DNA from 2 places in the Clostridium mucosae genome. Region 1 is predicted to be linked to the other one. Evidence: a T-box and tRNA genes for the amino acid it is inferred to sense, from the RefSeq annotation. Region 1 holds a T-box; the other holds one or more tRNA genes.
The links. A T-box is a leader RNA that pairs with one kind of tRNA and senses whether it is charged. The one in region 1 lies ahead of thrS (threonine--tRNA ligase), so its partner is inferred to be a tRNA-Thr.

Region 1 (4,436 bases):
TACTATTAAATTCCTCTGACAATTCATTCATTAATCCATTAGTAAATAACTTATCAACTTTATCACTTACTACATCTTGTTTATAGAATGCTATTTCTGATAATGTAGCCCAATTTTGATCCGAATTTTTAAATTTAAATTTTATTCTTTTAAATTCTGTTGGATTAAATTTTGCCTCAACTAATCCAGATACTTTATTATGACTTCCAGTTGCTACAAGTTGATAAGTATCTCCTTTGGATGTTGTAGAAGCATATATCTCAAATTCCTTAGCAAATCCCTTATTATCAGACTTTCTTGCTCCATAAACCACTCTATTTAATTCAACAGCTTCTTTAAATTCTACTTCCACTTCATTTGTAAAATCATTCGTATTTGATTTATTTGTTTCCCAATATGTATCTAAATTACCGTCAACAGCATTTGTTATTACTGCACTTCCATAATTACCTGCATTATTACGGATACTCTTTATATTTTCATTGTCCATTTTAAATAAATTTGAATATTCTTCGTTAGAATAATATTTAAATTGTTTTGTAATTGCTTTTGTAGCTTCAATTTGATTTTCTTGTAAAAGCATTTTTGCATCTTCTAAATGCTCTTTAAAATCTTCATAAAACGGATGACTTTTAGCCTCTTCCTCTAATGCTTGTACTTTTTCTAATGTATTAAATTCTTCACTCACAATGCTCATTGTATCATCAGTGAATAATCTATCTATTTTTTCTGCTATTTCATCTTGAGTATATAAACCAATCTCAGCAGCACAAGCCCAATTCTCATATCCTTTTTTAAATACAAATTTAACTCTTCTAAACTCAGTAGGATTAAACCTTATTTCTATAGAATCCTGTGTTACTTTAGATGAACCACTAGATACTAGTTCAAATGTATCGCCCTTAGAAGTTCTTGATGCATAAATATCAAATTGTTCTGCAAACCCTCTATTAGATCCACGAGGAGCAGTATATACTATTCTATTTAATTTCGTCAGTTCATTTAGCTCAATTATTACTTCGTTAGTAAAGGTTGTACTATTTTGTTTTCCAGAATGCCACTTTGTATTTACATCACCATCAATTGCTTTATCTATTGAATTATCTGCATATTGACCACCATTTGTAGTTATTGACTTTATTTTATTTGAAGTCACTTTATAAATGTCGTCATATATTGGAAGTGTCTCACTATTCATATCCTTAAATTTAGATACCTTAGCATCAATATAGTTGACTTCTTTATTTTCTACAATTAACTTTGCATTTTCTATATCCTCTTTGAATTGACTATATAATGGATGATTTTTTGCTTCTTCTTCTAACTCACTTATCTTTTCTATATTACTAAACTCTTCACTTACTTGACTCATTGTATCGTCAGTAAATAAATTCTTCATTTTATCACTTACCACATCTTGTTTATAAAACATAAATTCTGATGCTGAAGCCCAATTTTGATCCGCTTTTTTGAACTTAAATTTTATTCTCTTAAATTCAGTTGGATTAAACTTAATCTCTACTATATCTCCAGTGGAACCTGCATATTCTCCACTACTCACTAGCCTAAAGTCATCTTCTTCATCAGTAAGAGATGCATATATTTCTACTTCCTTAGCAAAACCTTTACCTTTAGTTGATGACTGCCTTGCTGCATATACTATTCTGTTTAAGGTTGTCACTTCATTTAATTTAACTACTACTTCATTGACAAATTCAGAAGTATTTGGTTTTCCTGTTTCCCAATGTGTATTAAAATCTCCATCTATAGCTTTATCAATAGTTGAGTTAGCATATCTACCACCATTATTAGTTATAGATATAATATTTTGATTATCCATTTTGAATACTTCATTATAAGCCTCAATATTATTGCTATTATATAAGTTAAATTTACTTATAATAGCTTGAGCCGATCCATTAATAGATGCTCCTTCTGTTATTAAAGTTTGATTTCTTGATAACTCATCTGCTAAAACCCCTAATGCTGGAGAAGAGAAATTAGTTATCAATGCCGCTGCTACTATAGCCGCTATTTTTTTCTTGTTCATAATTTACCCCCTGATTAGTTTTATTCTAGCCTTAGACGTACATTAAAAAAAGCTACTCTAAAAGAGCAGCTTTACACATCTTAATTTTAAATATTTATTATAATAAAATAAGTAATATTTAAAATTAAGCTTTGAAACAAAAAGTATAATGTACTCTTTGGCAACTGGCTGACATAGTTATACACCTTAGTCCCTATAGCTTTGCGTCCTTAAATTTCTTTAAGTTTGCCTATTTAATTTTACAATTTTAAAATAAATTCAAATATTTTAAATTTATTATCACTATTTTATCATAAAGATACATATTCATCCATATATTTTTATAATATTCTTACTATTTTTCTTCTTTTTTCTCATAATTTCAACCTATTATTTCCCCAGTTTAAGTAAATTATTTTAATTATCTCTTTATATTGACATTAACTAATTAGATAACTATAATATTATTTATAAATATTTTAATACGTTGAAGAGAAGAGTAAACTAAATTTCATTTTCAGAGAGAGATAAGCTTGGTGAAATTATCTTATTTGAATCTAGTTGAAGACCACCTCTGAGTGACTCTAATAAAGTCCGTTTAATATCACGTTACGATATATTAAGAGGTCTTATTATAGACAATTAAGGGTGGAACCGCGGGAAGTTTAGAACTTTTACTCTCGTCCCTTCTATTTATCATAGAAGGGATGAGAGTTTTTTTATTTTAAATTAAATTACGGAGGGAGTAATAAGTATGATTAAAATTACTTTAAAAGATGGATCAGTAAAAGAATTTGAAGCTGGTATTTCTGTTTTAGATATAGCTAAATCAATTAGTGAAGGCTTAGCTAGAAATGCTTGCTGTGGAATAATTAATGGAAAGGTTGTTGACTTACGTTATACAGTAAATGAAGATAGCGAACTTGCTATTTGCACATTTGACTCACAAGAAGGAAAAGATGCATTAAGACACAGTGTATCTCACGTTTTAGCTTATGCAGTTAAAAGATTATATCCAAATGCTAAATTAGCTATAGGACCTGCTATAAATGATGGTTTCTACTATGATTTTGATGTAGAAAACTCATTTAGTTCTGATGATTTAGTAAAAATAGAAGATGAAATGAGAAAAATAGTAAAAGAAAATCCTTCAATTGAAAGATTTGAATTACCAAGAGCTGAAGCTATAAAGCTTATGGAAGATGCTAACGAACCATATAAGGTTGAATTAATTAATGATTTAGGAGAAGATGAAGTTATTTCATTCTATAAAATGGGTGACTTTGTAGATTTATGCGCTGGTCCTCACCTAATTTCTTTAAAACCAGTTAAAGCTATTAAGCTTCTTAGAAGTGCAGGTGCTTACTGGAAAGGTGATGAAAAGAACAAAATGCTTTCAAGAGTATATGGAACTGCATTCTTAAAGAAAACTGATTTGGATGCTCATTTAGAAGCTTTAGAAGAAGCTAAAAAGAGAGACCATAATAAGTTAGGTAGAGAACTTAAAATCTTCACTACTGATGAAAAAGTAGGCCAAGGTTTACCTCTTATAATGCCTAAGGGTGCTAAGATTGTTCAACTTCTACAAAGATGGGTTGAAGATGAAGAAGAAAAGAGAGGCTATGTATTTACAAAAACTCCTTCAATGTCTAAGAATGACTTATTTAAAGTTTCAGGACACTGGGATCACTATAAAGATGGTATGTTTGTTTTAGGTGACGAGGAAAAAGACCCAGAAATCATGGCATTAAGACCAATGACTTGTCCTTTCCAATACACAATTTATAATGCAGAACAACACTCTTATAGAGAATTACCTATAAGATATGCTGAAACTTCTACTTTATATAGAAATGAAGCATCTGGAGAAATGCATGGATTAATTCGTATAAGACAATTTACTTTATCAGATGGACACATTGTTTGTAGACCAGATCAAGTTGAAGAAGAATTTAAGGGCTGTGTTGAATTAATAAATCATATAATGTCTACTTTAGGAATAGATGGAGATATATCATTTAGATTCTCTAAGTGGGATCCAAACAATACTGATAAATATATAAACAATCCAGAAGCTTGGGAAGAAACTCAAGTATTAATGAAAGGTATCTTAGATCACCTTGGAATTGATTATGTTGAAGCTGAAGGTGAAGCTGCATTCTATGGACCAAAGCTTGATATCCAATTTAAGAATGTTCATGGAAAAGAAGATACAATAATAACTATCCAAATTGACTTTGCTCTTGCAGAAAGATTTGATATGACTTATATAGACAAAGATGGTAACAAAAAACGTCCATATATAATTCATAGATCATCAATTGGATGTTATGAAAGAACTTTAGCTATGCTTATTGAAAAATATGCTGGTGCATTCCCAACTTGGCTTGCTCCAACTCAAGCAATA
Region 2 (4,436 bases), on a different contig from region 1:
ACTTTAATGCTCTTGTCGGAGATGCTGAAGATGCTGTCGTATCAATAACAATTGCCCCTGAAGTTCCTGGTGCTAAAGAATTAATAAAGGAATTGTCAAAAAAAGGAATAGTTTGCTCTATTGGACATACAAAAGCTACCTATGACGAAGCTATGGAAGGCATTAAATGTGGCTGCTGTCACTCAACTCATTTATTTAACGCAATGACACCATTTGCTCATAGGGAACCTGGAGTTGTAGGCGCTATATTTGATAGCGAGATAACTACAGAAACAATTTCTGATGGTATTCATATATCATATCCATCACTTAGAATAGCTTATAATCAAAAGACAACTGATAAAGTATTATTAGTTACTGATGCTATGATGGCTTGTGCAATGCCTAATGGAATGTATACATTAGGTGGTCAAGATGTTGTTGTTAAAGACGGTGCTGCAAGGCTTTTAAGTGGAAGCTTAGCGGGTTCAATCTTGACTTTAGATAAGGCAATTAAAAATGTATATAAAAATGTTGGTCTTCCATTAAATGAAGCTGTAAAAATGGCTACTTTCAATGCTGCTAGACATTGTAAAGTTGAAGATAGAAAAGGTCTTGTAAAAGAAGGCTACGATGCTGATTTAGTTTTATTTGACGAAGATATAAACATAAAAAATGTAATAGTTTCTGGTAAAATACTAGTATAAATAAAAAATGCTCCAATCCTAAATTGGAGCATTTTTTATTTTAAATATATTTTTTTATTTCTTCTACCTTATTTAAAGCTTCCCAAGGTAAGTTTAAATCATTTCTTCCAAAGTGACCATATGCAGCTGTTTGCTTGTAAATTGGTCTTCTTAATTCTAAACCTCTTATTATAGCGCCTGGTCTCAAATCAAATACTTTTTCAACTATTGAAACTATTTCTTCCTCTGATTTCTTTCCTGTTCCAAATGTATCTATTTCTATTGATACAGGCTTAGCTACTCCAATAGCATAAGCTAATTGAATTTCTAATTTATCTGCAATTCCTGCTGCAACTAAGTTCTTAGCAACCCATCTAGCTGCATAAGCTGCTGATCTATCAACCTTAGTTGGATCTTTTCCTGAAAAAGCACCCCCACCGTGTCTTCCATATCCACCATAGGTATCAACTATTATCTTTCTTCCAGTTAATCCACTATCTCCTTGTGGCCCACCAACAACAAATCTTCCAGTTGGATTAATGTAATACTTAGTACTATCATCTAATAGTTCAGCTGGTACTACAGCTTTAATTACATGTTCCATTAAATCTTTTCTTATTTGCTCTTGAGATACCTCTTCACTATGTTGTGTTGATATTACTATTGCATCTATTCTTACAACCTTATTATCATCATATTCAACAGTAACTTGAGTCTTTCCATCTGGTCTTAAGTATGGTAAAGTTCCGTTCTTTCTTACCTCTGATAATCTTCTTGATAATCTATGAGCCATAGCTATTGGTAATGGCATATATTCTTCTGTTTCATTCGTTGCAAAACCAAACATCATACCTTGATCTCCAGCTCCAACTGATTCAACATCATCCTTTTCTCCTGATCTTGATTCTAAAGCTTCATCTACTCCCATAGCTATATCGCCTGATTGCTCATCTATTGATGTTAAAACTGAACATGTTTCACAGTCAAAACCATATTTAGCTCTATCATATCCAATTTCTTTTACTGTTTCTCTAACTAACTTTGGAATATCAACATAGCACTTAGTTGATATTTCACCCATAACTAGTACCATTCCTGTCGTAACTGCTGTTTCACAAGCAACTCTTGCCATAGGATCCTTAGCTAAAATACTATCTAATACTGCATCTGAAATTTGATCACAAATTTTATCTGGATGCCCTTCTGTAACTGATTCTGATGTAAATAATCTTTTCATTTCCATTTCTCCTTTCATTTTATTTGATATTAATTCTAAACTATATTAATTCTAAACTAAATTAATTTATAAAATAAAAAAATCTCTTCGATAAGAAGAGATGTTAAAAATCTTAATCTTTCTTATCTTGCAAAATTACTTTGCAGGAATTGGCACCACACTCAACTTTAATGAAGTAGGTTGCCGGGTTTCATCGGGCCCATTTCCCTCCGCCTCTCTGGATAAGAACTAATATCAAATTTTACCTTTTAGAGTATATCACTTTTAATATTCATAGTCAACTAAAAAATATAAATTCATTGCATATTTAAACTTTTTAATTATAAAGTTCTAGCTTATTTACAAATAAAAAAAAGACAAGAATTCTTGTCTTTTTTGGTGGGGGAGGACGGATTCGAACCATCGAAACGAAACGTAACAGATTTACAGTCTGCCCCCTTTGGCCACTCGGGAACTCCCCCATATTATTGGAGCTGGCAATAGGAATCGAACCTACAACCTGCTGATTACAAGTCAGCTGCTCTACCGTTGAGCCATGCCAGCATATTTATTTTTTAAAATGGTGGAAACAACAGGGATCGAACCTGTGACCCTCTGCTTGTAAGGCAGATGCTCTCCCAGCTGAGCTATGCTTCCATATTAATATTATAAAATGGTGGGGGAGGACGGATTCGAACCATCGAAACGAAACGTAACAGATTTACAGTCTGCCCCCTTTGGCCACTCGGGAACTCCCCCATTTTATGGAGCTGGCAATAGGAATCGAACCTACAACCTGCTGATTACAAGTCAGCTGCTCTACCGTTGAGCCATGCCAGCATATTATTATTTCATTCTAAACAAATTTTATATGGTGGGGGAGGACGGATTCGAACCATCGAAACGAAACGTAACAGATTTACAGTCTGCCCCCTTTGGCCACTCGGGAACTCCCCCATTAAAATTTATTTAATTTCAGTTAAGTAAACATTATCGCCTCAACTGACAATGACTAGTATATATTTATTGCATACTAATTTCAAGTGCGTTATTCACTCATTTAACAAGATTATATTCATCATTTTCTATATTTCTTTAATTTTCTCCTATTTAATACTAATATCATTTTTTATTGTCTTATATTGTCCTAAAATTTAATTCATTCAAAGTAATATAATTACCTATTTAATATTACTGATTATTCAATTTTTACTCTAAAACTGAAATATATATTCTGACTAATATTTAAAATATTAAACTTCGTCTTCAATAATATTTAAATCAATATATCTACTTATAATCTCCATAAATTCTTCATAATCCAATAGCGACATTCTCTTTTTTACTAATAAAATCCCTTCTTTTACATTATCATTATCATATTTATTAGAAAAATGATCATTTAATTTAACTATATCTATAATAGATAAACTTTTTAACATTCTATCTACTTCTAACTTTTCACTTTTTTCAAGTTCTGCAAATAAATTATTTTCAATATCACTTTCCTTTATTGTTAACCCTTCTATTTTGCTATCACTTTCTATTATATTTTCATTAGAATTAATATTATTATTAGATTCCTCTTTAATATTAAATCTTTTTAAATTATTATCTACTTTTTTTTGCTTCTCCTCTTTTGATATATCTTGCTCATTTAGAGTTTCATCACTATGTAGTTTTTTTTCGGTAGTTACTTCCTTAGAATTATTACTTATAACATCTTCACTTTTTAATGGATTCCATACTAATAGATAATAGATAGGGATACTTGCTCCAAGAATTATAGTAATTATATAAGAAAATATTTTTTTCATATTTATTCATCTCCTTTTATTTAATTAATTTCCTTTTTATGTTTTTTTATACATTTTATTATATTTATTAGTTTCAAAACATATATTGTATAAGCGGAGGTGAATTTTTAGTGAAGCATAAAGTATTATATAATTCTTATAATTCTCATATTGAAATAGCAAAATTTATCAAAGACTATATTACGAATAATACTGTAATTGTATGTATAGGTACTGATAAGTGCATTGGTGACTGCTTAGGTCCAATGGTTGGTACATTTTTAAAAGAAAAAAATTTCCCTCTTCCAGTGTACGGAACTATAGAGTCTCCAATACATGCTCTTAATATAAATAATAGATTAAATGAAATTAATAAATTGCATCCCAAAGCTTTAATCATAGGAATAGATGCCTGCCTAGGTGAAGCTAGTTCTATTGGCGAAATACATACTAGAGATTATCCAATACATCCTGGAAAAGGGGTCGGTAAAAATTTACCTGACGTTGGTATAGCTTCTATAATCGGTATTATTGATTCTAGTGAAAATGCTGAATTTTTTACATCTAGAAGTATTCGTCTGCATTTAGTCATGGAAATGTCAAAAATAATATCATCTGCCATTATTCATGCATATAACCTTGCTCACAACCAAAAGGGGAGTTTTTAAACTCCCCTTTAACAATTTTATCTATTTAATATATGTATTTAATTGTATCTATAATTTACTCAACTAATGATATTTCATTGTCTGAAGAATT

Region 2: it has a tRNA-Thr gene. The T-box ahead of thrS (threonine--tRNA ligase) is inferred to sense a tRNA for this amino acid. The anticodon was not compared.

Annotation. Positions count from the first base shown of each region.
Region 1 is NZ_JANKAF010000003.1:82,630-87,065, reverse strand. It holds gene NSA50_RS05365 (NPCBM/NEW2 domain-containing protein) at 1-2,050, opposite strand, end outside; cyclic di-GMP riboswitch class I at 2,207-2,290, opposite strand; T-box leader at 2,508-2,720, shown strand; gene thrS (threonine--tRNA ligase) at 2,784-4,436, shown strand, end outside.
Region 2 is NZ_JANKAF010000010.1:68,680-73,115, reverse strand. It holds gene nagA (N-acetylglucosamine-6-phosphate deacetylase) at 1-686, shown strand, start outside; gene metK (methionine adenosyltransferase) at 727-1,902, opposite strand; SAM riboswitch class I at 2,022-2,130, opposite strand; tRNA gene NSA50_RS12065 (tRNA-Tyr) at 2,279-2,363, opposite strand; tRNA gene NSA50_RS12060 (tRNA-Thr) at 2,371-2,445, opposite strand; tRNA gene NSA50_RS12055 (tRNA-Val) at 2,463-2,538, opposite strand; tRNA gene NSA50_RS12050 (tRNA-Tyr) at 2,556-2,640, opposite strand; tRNA gene NSA50_RS12045 (tRNA-Thr) at 2,647-2,721, opposite strand; tRNA gene NSA50_RS12040 (tRNA-Tyr) at 2,754-2,838, opposite strand; gene NSA50_RS12035 (hypothetical protein) at 3,135-3,698, opposite strand; gene yyaC (spore protease YyaC) at 3,809-4,345, shown strand; gene mreB (rod shape-determining protein MreB) at 4,401-4,436, opposite strand, start outside.